Regions from separate parts of the Kocuria arenosa genome, predicted to be linked through region 3. Evidence: riboswitches for the same ligand, from Rfam matches in the RefSeq annotation. Region 3 holds a riboswitch; each other region holds the start of a gene.

Region 1 (3,264 bases), on a different contig from region 3:
GAGGGTCATCTCAGCGCGCCTCCCCGGTCAGGGCCGAGGCCGGTACGGTGGCCAGCGCCCGGTCGAGGTCGGCGATCAGGTCCTCGGGACACTCCAGTCCGATGGACAGCCGGATCGTGGTCTCAGTGATGCCCGCGGCCCGGCGTTGGTTGGGGGTGAGCCGGCAGTGCGTCATGGTCGCCGGGTGGCTGACCAGGGAGCGCACGTCCCCGATGTTGGCCACGAGCTGGAACAGCTCCAGAGCGTCAATGAACGGGCCGATGGCCTCGGGGCCGGCGGCCAGGTCGAAGGAAAACACCGAGCCGGTGCCGTGCGGGAAGTCCCTCTCGGCGAGGGCGGCGCTGGGGTGTCCGGGGATCGCCGGGTGGTGGACGCGCCCGACGGTGGGGTGCCGGGCCAAGTGCTCGGCGACCGTTCGCGCGGTCTCCTCCTGCCGGGCGATGCGGACGGCGAGGGTCTCCAGGCCCTGGATGAACTGGGCGGCGCTGGCCGGGGCGAGGGAGGGGCCGAGGTCGTGCAGGAACTTGCTGCGCGCCAGCGCCAGGTAGGCGCCGCGGCCGTGCCGGTCGATGAGTGCCTGTCCGCCGTAGCGGGCCTTGGGCCGGGTCAGTTGGGGCCACCGCTCCGGGGCTGCGCCGTAGTCGAAGGTGCCGCCGTCCACGATCGCCCCGCCGAGGACGGCCCCGTGCCCGCCGATGAACTTCGTGGCGGAGTGCACCACCACGTCGGCACCATGTTCCAGTGGCCGGTACAGGACCGGCGTCGCCAAGGTGCTGTCCACCACGACCGGGACCCCGGAGGCGTGGGCGATGTCCGCCAGCGCCGGCAGGTCCGGCACGGTGGCCAGCGGGTTGGTGATGGACTCCAGGAAGAACGCGCGGGTGTCCGGCCGGATCGCCGCGCCCCAGGCCTGCGGGTCGGCCGGGTCGGCGAAAGTGACCTCGATGCCGAAGTCGGCGAAGGTGTCCGTCAGCAGGTCCACCGTCCCGCCGTAGAGCTGGCTGGAGGCGACCAAGTGCTTGCCGCCGTGGAGCAGGGTCAGCAGGGACAGCGCGACGGCGGCTTGTCCCGTGGCGGTGCCGATGGCCCCGATCCCGCCCTCCAGGGCCGCCAGTCGGTTCTCGAACACGGCGACCGTGGGGTTGCCCGTGCGGCTGTAGGTGAACCCGGGGGTCTCCAGCCGGAACATCGAGGCGGCCGTGGCGTGATCGGGGAAGCGGTAGGCCGCCGTCTGGTGGATGGGCACGGCCACCGGCCAGTAGGGGGCCTCGGGCTCGTAGCCGGCGTGGACCTGTTGGGTGGCGTGGTGATTCATTCGATCCTCCATCGGTCCTGGCGGTAGCACCGTGCCCGCCGGTCCCGGTGTCCCAGGGTCGGCTGACTGGTTGCTGCGGCGTCGTCGAGCCAGATCTCTCGGCCGCTCTGGATGGTGTGGTGCGCTCATCCCACTCGATGGACGGCTCTATAGTCCAACGGACGGTGGGGTCGGTTGTCACAAAACCACACGTCGGGACATCTTCGGGCCGGGCGGTCGCGCTCGGCCGACGTCGGGCCGGGTTTGTGACAGGTTGTGACGGCCGGCCGCCCGGCCCTCATCGTGGGCTCAGTGATGTCCCGGCGGAAGACCAGGGCGTCGTCGAGGGCGTTGTGCGCGGAGAAGATGACGCCCGCCTGGGGGTGGCGTCATCAACGGCGTGGTGAACGGCGTCAATTGGATCCCGGGAGCCGTGCACGGAGCCATCGGATTCGTCCTCCACCACCACAGGAGGGCTCTCCCCGGCCCCGCTCTTCGACCGTGGCAACCCGCGGCGTATGACCAACCCCTATCGCACTTCGTGAGCCTGGTAGGTGTGGTTCGGCTCGGCCGTGGCCCTCAGGATTTGGGCCTCAGTGTTTCCGGTCGGTGCTGATCGCCAGGGCCACGGCGGTGGCCGCCAGGGCGAGTGCGGCTACCAGGGCTGCCGGCCAGGTGGCGGGATGAAGCAGTACGGTGGCGGGTGCCGCGAGCAGGGCGGGCACCAGGATGAGCCCCCGGCTGTAGCCGATCAGCTGGGCTACGGGCACCGGTCCCAGGGGGGTGTCGATCGGGGGCTGGGTGTGGTCCGGTTCCGGGGCCAGAGCCCGGTAGAGGCCGACCGCGCCGATACCGGTCCCGACCACGGCACCGAGAAGCATCAGCTCTCCCCAGCTGGTGCCGGCCGCGAGCCCGGCCAGCAGTGCCACCGCGGCCAGGACCGCGGCGTTGAGCGCGCACGGGACCACCAGGTGCATCAGGGCGGCTGCGGTGGGGGCGATCGGGAGGTTCCGTTCGGCGGCGGCCCCGGCGCGCAGATCGGCCAGATAGGCCGTGCCGCGGCCCAGGCCCCGGTAGCCCACCAGCAGCAGCGCAGCCCAGCCGGCGAGCACCATGGTGTGGGCGAAGGCGTCCAGCAGCACCACGGTCAGCCCGAGGTCCACGGCCAGCCCGGCCCGCCACCGGCTGGTCCGCAGGGCGGTGAGCGAGGCGAACAGCACCACCGTGCGCGGCCCGGACACCCAGCCCGGTGTGCTCCCCGGCAGTCCCCGCACCCCGGTCACCGTGGCCGGGGCCAAGGCGGCGGTCAGGTCCTGGGCCGACAGCAGGGACACGGCGTTGCTCAGGTGCCGGGTCCGCGCCCCGGCCGCCCGCAGCTGCACCCCGTCCAGGGTCCGGGCCCGCCGCAGCGCCCAGACCCAGAACAGCCCGGCCACCACCGCCAGTGCGCCTGCGACTGCCCCGGCCCACAGGGGCGGCACGACATCCCAGCGGCCGGTGGCCCCGTCCCGGGTCCCGGACAGCACGACCAGGACAGCCCCCAGGGCCAGGAACCAGCCCGCCCAGGGGCGGGACCGCGGCGGCGTTCGCGCCCCGCCGGCGGTCTGGGCCCAGACCGCGACCCCGACGGCGCTGACCCCCAGGCCGGCCCAGCACACCAGCTGCGCTACCGCTTCCCACCACGGCATACCCCACCCGGCCGTCAGCCCGGTGCCCCGCAGCAGCAGCAGGCCGGTGCCACCGAACAGCGCCCCGGCCGCAGCCGCCACCCACAGCATCCGGCGCACACTGCGGATCGGTTCCTGCGCCCCGGCCCCGGGCAGCGGCAACACCCATACCGCCCGCTCCGGGGACACCCCCACCGGTCCCAGCCCGCGCAACAGGTCCACGGCACCGACCCAGGCCACCCCGAGCAGCACGGCGACTCCGAGCACCGGCGCCCCGGCGCCTACCCAGGCGGCCGCCGGGCG
Region 2 (3,264 bases), on a different contig from region 3:
GCGGGGGTGGCCCTCATCGTCGGCGGAGTGCTCCTGATCGAGCTGGGCGCCTCGCCGGCCTGAGCGGCTCCTGGCGGGGCCCCGGCACCGCCCGGGTGGCAGGGCGCCGGATCTCGTGTAGAGTGGTTCGCAGTTGTTGAGGTTCGTTTTTGTCTTTCAAGCAGTTCGGCCCACTCGGGTGCAGCAGTTTTTCTGAGAAGACGTTTTCCATGCATCACAACTGTTGTGTTTCTCGAACGTCGGGAAACGTTCATCTCATGAAGGATCAGGTCTCCCATGACTACCGGTATCGTCAAGTGGTTCAACGCTGACAAGGGCTTCGGCTTCATCACCCCCGAGGACGGCTCCAAGGACGTCTTCGCCCACTTCTCCGCGATCAACTCGAACGGCTTCCGCTCGTTGAACGAGAACGACCGCGTCGAGTTCGAGACCCAGGACGGCCCCAAGGGCCCCCAGGCTGCGAACATCAACGTCATCTCCTAAGGATCCCCGCGGGCCCCGGCCCGCTGATCCTCCAGAACCGTCGTCGGGCTCCGCCCGCCGGCGGTTCTGTCGTCGTACGCCACCGGCCACCCGGCACCGGGGCAGGACGTTCCGCACCGTGGCACGTCCTCGCGCGGTTCCGACCCCGCACGGTTCCAACCCTGCACGGTTCCGCTCCCGCACGGTTCCGCCCTCGCACGACGGAGGCCGCAGCCCGTTGGGCTGCGGCCTCCGTCGTGTCCCGTCCGCCGGCTAGGCCGACATCGGGAGGGATGAGGGGTGGAGCTTGAAGAACGGGTGCCGTCCGGTCGCCGCGAGGGCTCCGGGAACGAGGAGCTGGCGGTACTTGGCGCACCATTGCGCGGTTCCCTCCGTGTGCTCCGCCGCGGCGGCGAGGTCGTCGGCCTCAGGGCTCAGGTACTCCTGCACGTCCCCGTCGGTCGACGTGAGCCGGACGAGGTGCAGATCGGGGAGGGCGGTGACGGTCACGTCGATCCACTCCTCGCGCTGGTCGGTGGTGATGGCTGTTCTTTCTTCGGACATGGTCATGTTTTCTCCTGACGTTCTTGCAGGCATCCGATGGCGTTGCCCGCCGCTTCGTCATCCGATCCACCCGGGAACATCGGGTTGGCGCGCAGCGGGTCGGAGCCCCTTCCCGGACTCGTCGGGGATCGTCGATCTCCGGTCGAGCACGTGGACGCCGCATCTCGAGAAGCAGGTTCAGGCTACCCCGCTGCTCCGACACCACGACAGGCGAGTCGTGAGTTGTGTCACCGAAGCGTAATGCTCGGGGCCGTCGCCGGCGCCGTCCCCGGTTGTTCGAGGCCCATTCCAGCGCATCGATGTGTCGTCGAGGTGTCGGAGCGGTGACGCTCCGGGGAAGACCGGCGCACAGGAGGGTGGCCCCGGAATCCCCCGGGACGCCGCGCGCAGATGCGGTTCCGCCGGTGTGGTTCAATGGAGGAAGCTTCAAGAGACCCGGTCGGCAAGCTCCGACTTGACCGGGCACCAACCCCATGTTCACGGGTGGTTCGGATGACGAAGCGGCTCGCATCGCCGCAGCAGCGGTACCCGGTGCGAGCAAGAGCGCACGAAGGATCCCGGTCATGTCCGACCCCCGCCACCCTGCCGTCGCCCGCGCGGGCGCCTCCGAGGCCTCCCCGAGCGTCCCGGCACCGAGGGACTCCGTCCCCAACGACCCGACGCCGGGCGTCCCGGCGATCAGCGCCTCCGCCATGAGCCTCGAGGACTACGCCCGCGTGGTGCAGATCCGCGCCGAGTTCGTGGACTTCCTGCTGGCTCCGGCCCGCGGGGAGCTCGCCGCCGCGGCCTGAGGCCCGTCGCCGTGGACCTCCTCCTGGACCGTTCCGTGCTGCTGGGGGTGCGCACCCCGGAGCGCTGCCCCGAGCTGGCCGAGGTCCTGCGCCGGCACGGTCACCGGCGGCTCTTCCTCCCGGCCACCGTGCTCGGCGAGCTGCTCGCCGAGCGGCCCGACGAGATGCTGTGGGCGGAGCAGCTCGAGCTGCGCTTCCCGGGCCGGGTGCTGCCGGTCGACGCCGCCGTGGCCCGGGCCTGGGGCGCGCTGGGCGCGTCAGGGGCGGCCGACCCGCTCGCGGGGCTCACCGCCGCCACGGCCCTGGTGCACGGGCTGACCGTGCTGACCGCGGAGCCGGGGCGGTACGCCGGTACCGGGGCCTCCGTGCTGGACGCGTCCCCCGCGCGGCGGTAGCCCTCAGGCGGCCCGGCGGTGGCGCCGGCCTCGCCCCTGCCCCGAGAGCGCCACAGCACTCTCGTAGTGCTCGAGCAGCTGCCCGACCAGCACGTCCCACGTCCGGCCCTGGACCGCGGCGTGCGCCGCGACGCCGAACGCGGCCCGCTTCGCCTCGTCGCCCAGGAGATCGGTCACGTGACCGCGCAGCGCCCCGAGGTCGCCCGGGGGATAGAGCCAGCCGGTGCGGGACCGGTCCACGAGGTCGAGGGGCCCGCCCCGGCCGGTCGCGACGACCGGCACCCCGGAGGCCATGGCCTCCTGGATCGTCTGGCAGAACGTCTCGAACTCGCCGGGATGGACGAACACGTCGAAGGAGGCCATGATGCGCGCGAGGTCCGCGCCGCTGCGGCGGCCGGTGAAGTGGGCCTGCGGGAGCCGGCGGCGCAGGGCGTCCTCCTCCGGCCCCGAGCCCACGACCACCAGGCGCGTGCCGGGCAGGTCCGCGACCGCGGAGAGGTCCTCGACCTGCTTCTCCGGTGCGATCCGGCCCACGTAGCCGACGATCCGCCGGCCGCCGCCGACCTCCCGCCGCCACTGCTCGTCCCGGTGCCGCGGGGAGAAGCGGGTGGTGTCCACCCCGCGCCGCCACAGGTGCACGTCCCGGACGCCGTGCTCGGTGAGCTGCCGGACCGCCGAGGTGGACGGCGCGAGCGTGAGCGTCGCGAGGTTGTGCATGGAGCGCACGTGCCCCCACAGGAGCTGCTCGAGGAACGGCGCCCCGTACTTGGCCGCGTAGCCGGGCACGTCCGTCTGGTAGACCGCCACGCACGGCACCCCGAGCTGCTGGGCCGCCAGGATCGCCCGGCGGCCCAGCACGAACGGGGAGGCCACGTGGACCACGTCCGGCCGGAAGCGCTCCAGCTGCCGGCGCACCCGCGCCACGGTCCCGCCGGCCACCCGCACAGCGGGGTAGCCGGTGAGCGGCACGGCGGGCAGCCGGTGCACCGGCACCCCGTCGAGGTCCTCGACGACCTCCTCCGCGAGGCGCCCGAGCGGCGCGGGGTCGTAGG
Region 3 (3,264 bases):
GATCGAGCCGGCGGCCCCGGCGGCGAGGTCGGAGAGGATGTCGCCGAAGAGGTTGGAGGCGACGATCACGTCGATGCTCCGCGGCTTGAGGACGATCCGGGCGGCCAGCGCGTCGATGAGGACCTTCTCGACCGTCACCCCCGGGTACTCGGAGACCGTGGCCTCCACGACCTCGTCCCAGAACGGCATGGTGTGGATGATGCCGTTGGACTTCGTGGCCGAGACCAGCCGGCCCGAGCGGCGCTGGGCCAGCTCGGCGGCGTAGCGGGCGATCCGGGTGACGCCGGCGCGGGTGAACACGGACTCCTGGACGGCCATCTCCTCGGGCCGGCCGCGGTAGAGCCGGCCACCGACCTCGGAGTACTCGCCCTCGATGTTCTCGCGGACGACGACGAGGTCCAGCTCGTCGAGCCCGCGCAGGGGGGAGGTGACGCCGGGCAGGATCCGGATCGGCCGGAGGTTGACGTACTGGTGGAACTCACGGCGGATCGGGATCAGCAGGCCCCACAGGGTCACGTCGTCGGGGATGTCCGGGGCGCCCACCGCCCCGAGCAGGACGCCGTCACCGGAGGCGAGCTGCTCGATGCCGTCGACGGGCATCATCCGGGAGTGGGCCCGGTAGTGGTCGGACCCCCAGCCCCGCTCGCGCCAGTCCACGGCGAAGCCGTGCGCCTGCGCCAGCGCGTCGACGCAGCGCAGCGCGGACGGCATGACCTCCTGGCCGATGCCGTCGCCGGCGATCACGTCGATCGTGTAGTGCCGTGTCTTCGTCATGAGGTCCTCCGCAGCGTCGTGGGCGCAGGAAAGACGGGTGCCTTCCGCGCATGGCGCAGAGCATAGCGGCCGGCCTCCCCGTCCGGCGTCGGCGCACCGCCGGCTCGTGACCCCCGGTTGGCACGGGGCGGCCCGGGGCAGCACAATGGGTGGCAGCCATCCCGAGCGGCCGAGAGACCTGGATCGACGACGCCGCAGCAACCGTGGTCGACGTCGCAGACCGCACGGTGCTACCGCCAGGACCGATGGAGCACCGCGCCCCGGCACCCCCGCCGGGACCCTCCTGACGCCCGGGAACGACCAGCGGCACCACTCGCACGAGGAGTTCTTCCCATGGCCGACCACCAGTTCGGGTTCCGCACCCGCGCCCTGCACGCCGGGGGCACCCCTGACGCCGAGCACGGCGCCCGCGCGGTCCCGATCTACCAGACCACCTCGTTCGTCTTCAAGGACGCCGACGACGCCGCCAACCTGTTCGCCCTGCAGAAGTACGGCAACATCTACTCCCGCATCGGCAACCCGACCGTCGCGGCGTTCGAGGAGCGCATCGCGTCCCTCGAGGGCGGCATCGGCGCCGTGGCCACCGCCTCCGGCATGTCCGCCGAGTTCCTCGTGTTCGCCGCGCTCGCCCAGGCCGGCGACCACATCGTGGCCTCCGCCCAGCTCTACGGGGGAACGGTCACCCAGCTGGACGTCACCCTCCGCCGTTTCGGGATCGAGACCACGTTCGTCCCCGGCACCGACCCCGCCGACTACCGGGCAGCGGTGCGCCCGGGCACCAAGGCCGTCTACACGGAGGTCGTGGCCAATCCCTCCGGCGACGTCGCGGACCTGGAGGGCCTGGCGGCGGTCGCGCACGAGGCCGGCGTGCCGCTGGTCGTCGACTCGACCATGACCCCGCCGTACCTGGTCCGCCCGATCGAGCACGGGGCGGACATCGTCATCCACTCGGCCACCAAGTTCCTGGGCGGGCACGGCACCACGCTGGGCGGCGTCGTGGTCGAGTCCGGCCGTTTCGACTGGGCGAACGGCAACTTCCCGTCCATGACGGAGCCGGTGCCGACGTACAACGACGTCACCTGGTGGGGGAACTTCGGGGAGTACGGGTTCCTGACCCGGCTGCGCACCGAGCAGCTGCGGGACATCGGCCCTGCCCTGGCGCCCCAGTCCGCCTGGAACCTGCTCCAGGGCGTGGAGACGCTGCCGCAGCGCATGGACGCGCACCTGGCCAACGCGCAGGCTGTCGCGCGGTGGCTCGAGGAGGACCCGCGCGTCTCCTACGTCAACTGGGCCGGGCTGCCGAGCCACCCCCACCACGAGCGGGCCCGGAAGTACCTGCCCCTCGGCCCGGGCGCCGTGTTCGCGTTCGGGGTCTCCCCCACGGACCGGCTCGGGGGGCGGGAGGTCGGCGCCCGCTTCATCGAGAACCTGCAGCTGGCCAGCCACCTCGCCAACATCGGCGATGCCCGCACCCTCGTCCTGCACCCGGCCTCGACCACCCACCAGCAGCTGAGCGCCGAGCAGCTGCTCCAGGCCGGGGTGCGCGAGGACCTCATCCGCCTGTCGGTGGGCCTCGAGGACGTCGAGGACATCCTCTGGGACCTGGACCAGGCCCTTGCCGCCGCCACCGGCCTGCCCCGGGAGACGCCCGGCCTCGCGGCCGGCGCCCCGGGCGGTGGCACCGCCGACGTCACGACCGACGCCACCTCGGACGTCACGACCGACGTCACGACCGACGTCGCCGCCGGCGTCACGACCGAAGGAGCGCTCCGATGAGCGCCGAGACCCGCACGTGGACGGGGCCGAGCGCGCCCGAGCGGCTGAACATCCTGCACGGCACCGAGTCGATCGCCATCGTGGGTGCGTCCGACAAGCCGTCCCGCGCCTCCTACTTCGTCTCGACCTACCTGCTGTCCTCCTCGCCGTACCGGGTGTACTTCGTCAACCCCGTGCTGCAGGAGATCATGGGCCGGCCCGTCTATCCGTCCCTCGCGGAGCTGCCGGAGACGCCCGACCTCGTCGACGCGTTCCGGCGCCACGACGACCTCCCCGGCGTGGCCCGCGACGCCGTGGCCGTCGGGGCGAAGACCCTGTGGCTGCAGCTGGGCTCCTGGCACGAGGAGGCCGCCCGGATCGCCGAGGAGGGCGGGCTCGACGTGGTCATGGACCGCTGCGTGAAGATCGAGCACGCCCGCTTCCACGGCGGGCTCCACCTCGCCGGCTTCAACACCGGGGTCGTCTCGTCGAAGCGGCAGGTCCTGGCCTGAACGCGAACGGCTCCGCACGCCCTGGGGCCTGCGGAGCCGTTCGCGTCCTGCGACGGGCCGGTCGCTACATGCGCTCGACGACGAACTGCACGTCCGTGTTCAGGCTCTGGCTGACCACGCAGTAGCGCTCCGTCGACTTGGCCAGCCGCTGGAGGGTGGCGTCGTCGGCGTCGGTGTCGAGGCGGACGGTGAGGACGACGTCCTGGACCCCCACGGCCACGGA

What was found. A riboswitch is a leader RNA that binds a small molecule or an ion and turns the genes downstream of it on or off. The one in region 3 is predicted to bind S-adenosylmethionine.
Region 1: linked by a shared signal. The riboswitch ahead of ACFYE3_RS08910 (O-acetylhomoserine aminocarboxypropyltransferase/cysteine synthase family protein) and the one ahead of ACFYE3_RS00840 (O-acetylhomoserine aminocarboxypropyltransferase/cysteine synthase family protein) in region 3 are both predicted to bind S-adenosylmethionine.
Region 2: linked by a shared signal. The riboswitch ahead of ACFYE3_RS09320 (nuclease PIN) and the one ahead of ACFYE3_RS00840 (O-acetylhomoserine aminocarboxypropyltransferase/cysteine synthase family protein) in region 3 are both predicted to bind S-adenosylmethionine.

What each region holds. Positions count from the first base shown of each region.
Region 1 is NZ_JBHZTA010000004.1:120,531-123,794, forward strand. Features, by position in the region: partial or broken gene ACFYE3_RS08905 (PLP-dependent transferase) at 1-9, opposite strand, end outside; gene ACFYE3_RS08910 (O-acetylhomoserine aminocarboxypropyltransferase/cysteine synthase family protein) at 11-1,315, opposite strand; SAM riboswitch class I at 1,321-1,433, opposite strand; gene ACFYE3_RS08915 (hypothetical protein) at 1,888-3,264, opposite strand, start outside.
Region 2 is NZ_JBHZTA010000004.1:202,869-206,132, reverse strand. Features, by position in the region: gene ACFYE3_RS09335 (DMT family transporter) at 1-63, shown strand, start outside; gene cspE (transcription antiterminator/RNA stability regulator CspE) at 277-483, shown strand; gene ACFYE3_RS09325 (hypothetical protein) at 736-1,032, opposite strand; SAM riboswitch class IV at 1,451-1,576, shown strand; gene ACFYE3_RS09320 (nuclease PIN) at 1,590-1,817, shown strand; gene ACFYE3_RS09315 (PIN domain-containing protein) at 1,829-2,212, shown strand; gene ACFYE3_RS09310 (glycosyltransferase family 4 protein) at 2,216-3,264, opposite strand, start outside.
Region 3 is NZ_JBHZTA010000001.1:174,995-178,258, reverse strand. Features, by position in the region: gene ACFYE3_RS00845 (tartrate dehydrogenase) at 1-774, opposite strand, end outside; SAM riboswitch class I at 928-1,026, shown strand; gene ACFYE3_RS00840 (O-acetylhomoserine aminocarboxypropyltransferase/cysteine synthase family protein) at 1,108-2,550, shown strand; gene ACFYE3_RS00835 (CoA-binding protein) at 2,547-3,041, shown strand; gene ACFYE3_RS00830 (OsmC family protein) at 3,106-3,264, opposite strand, start outside.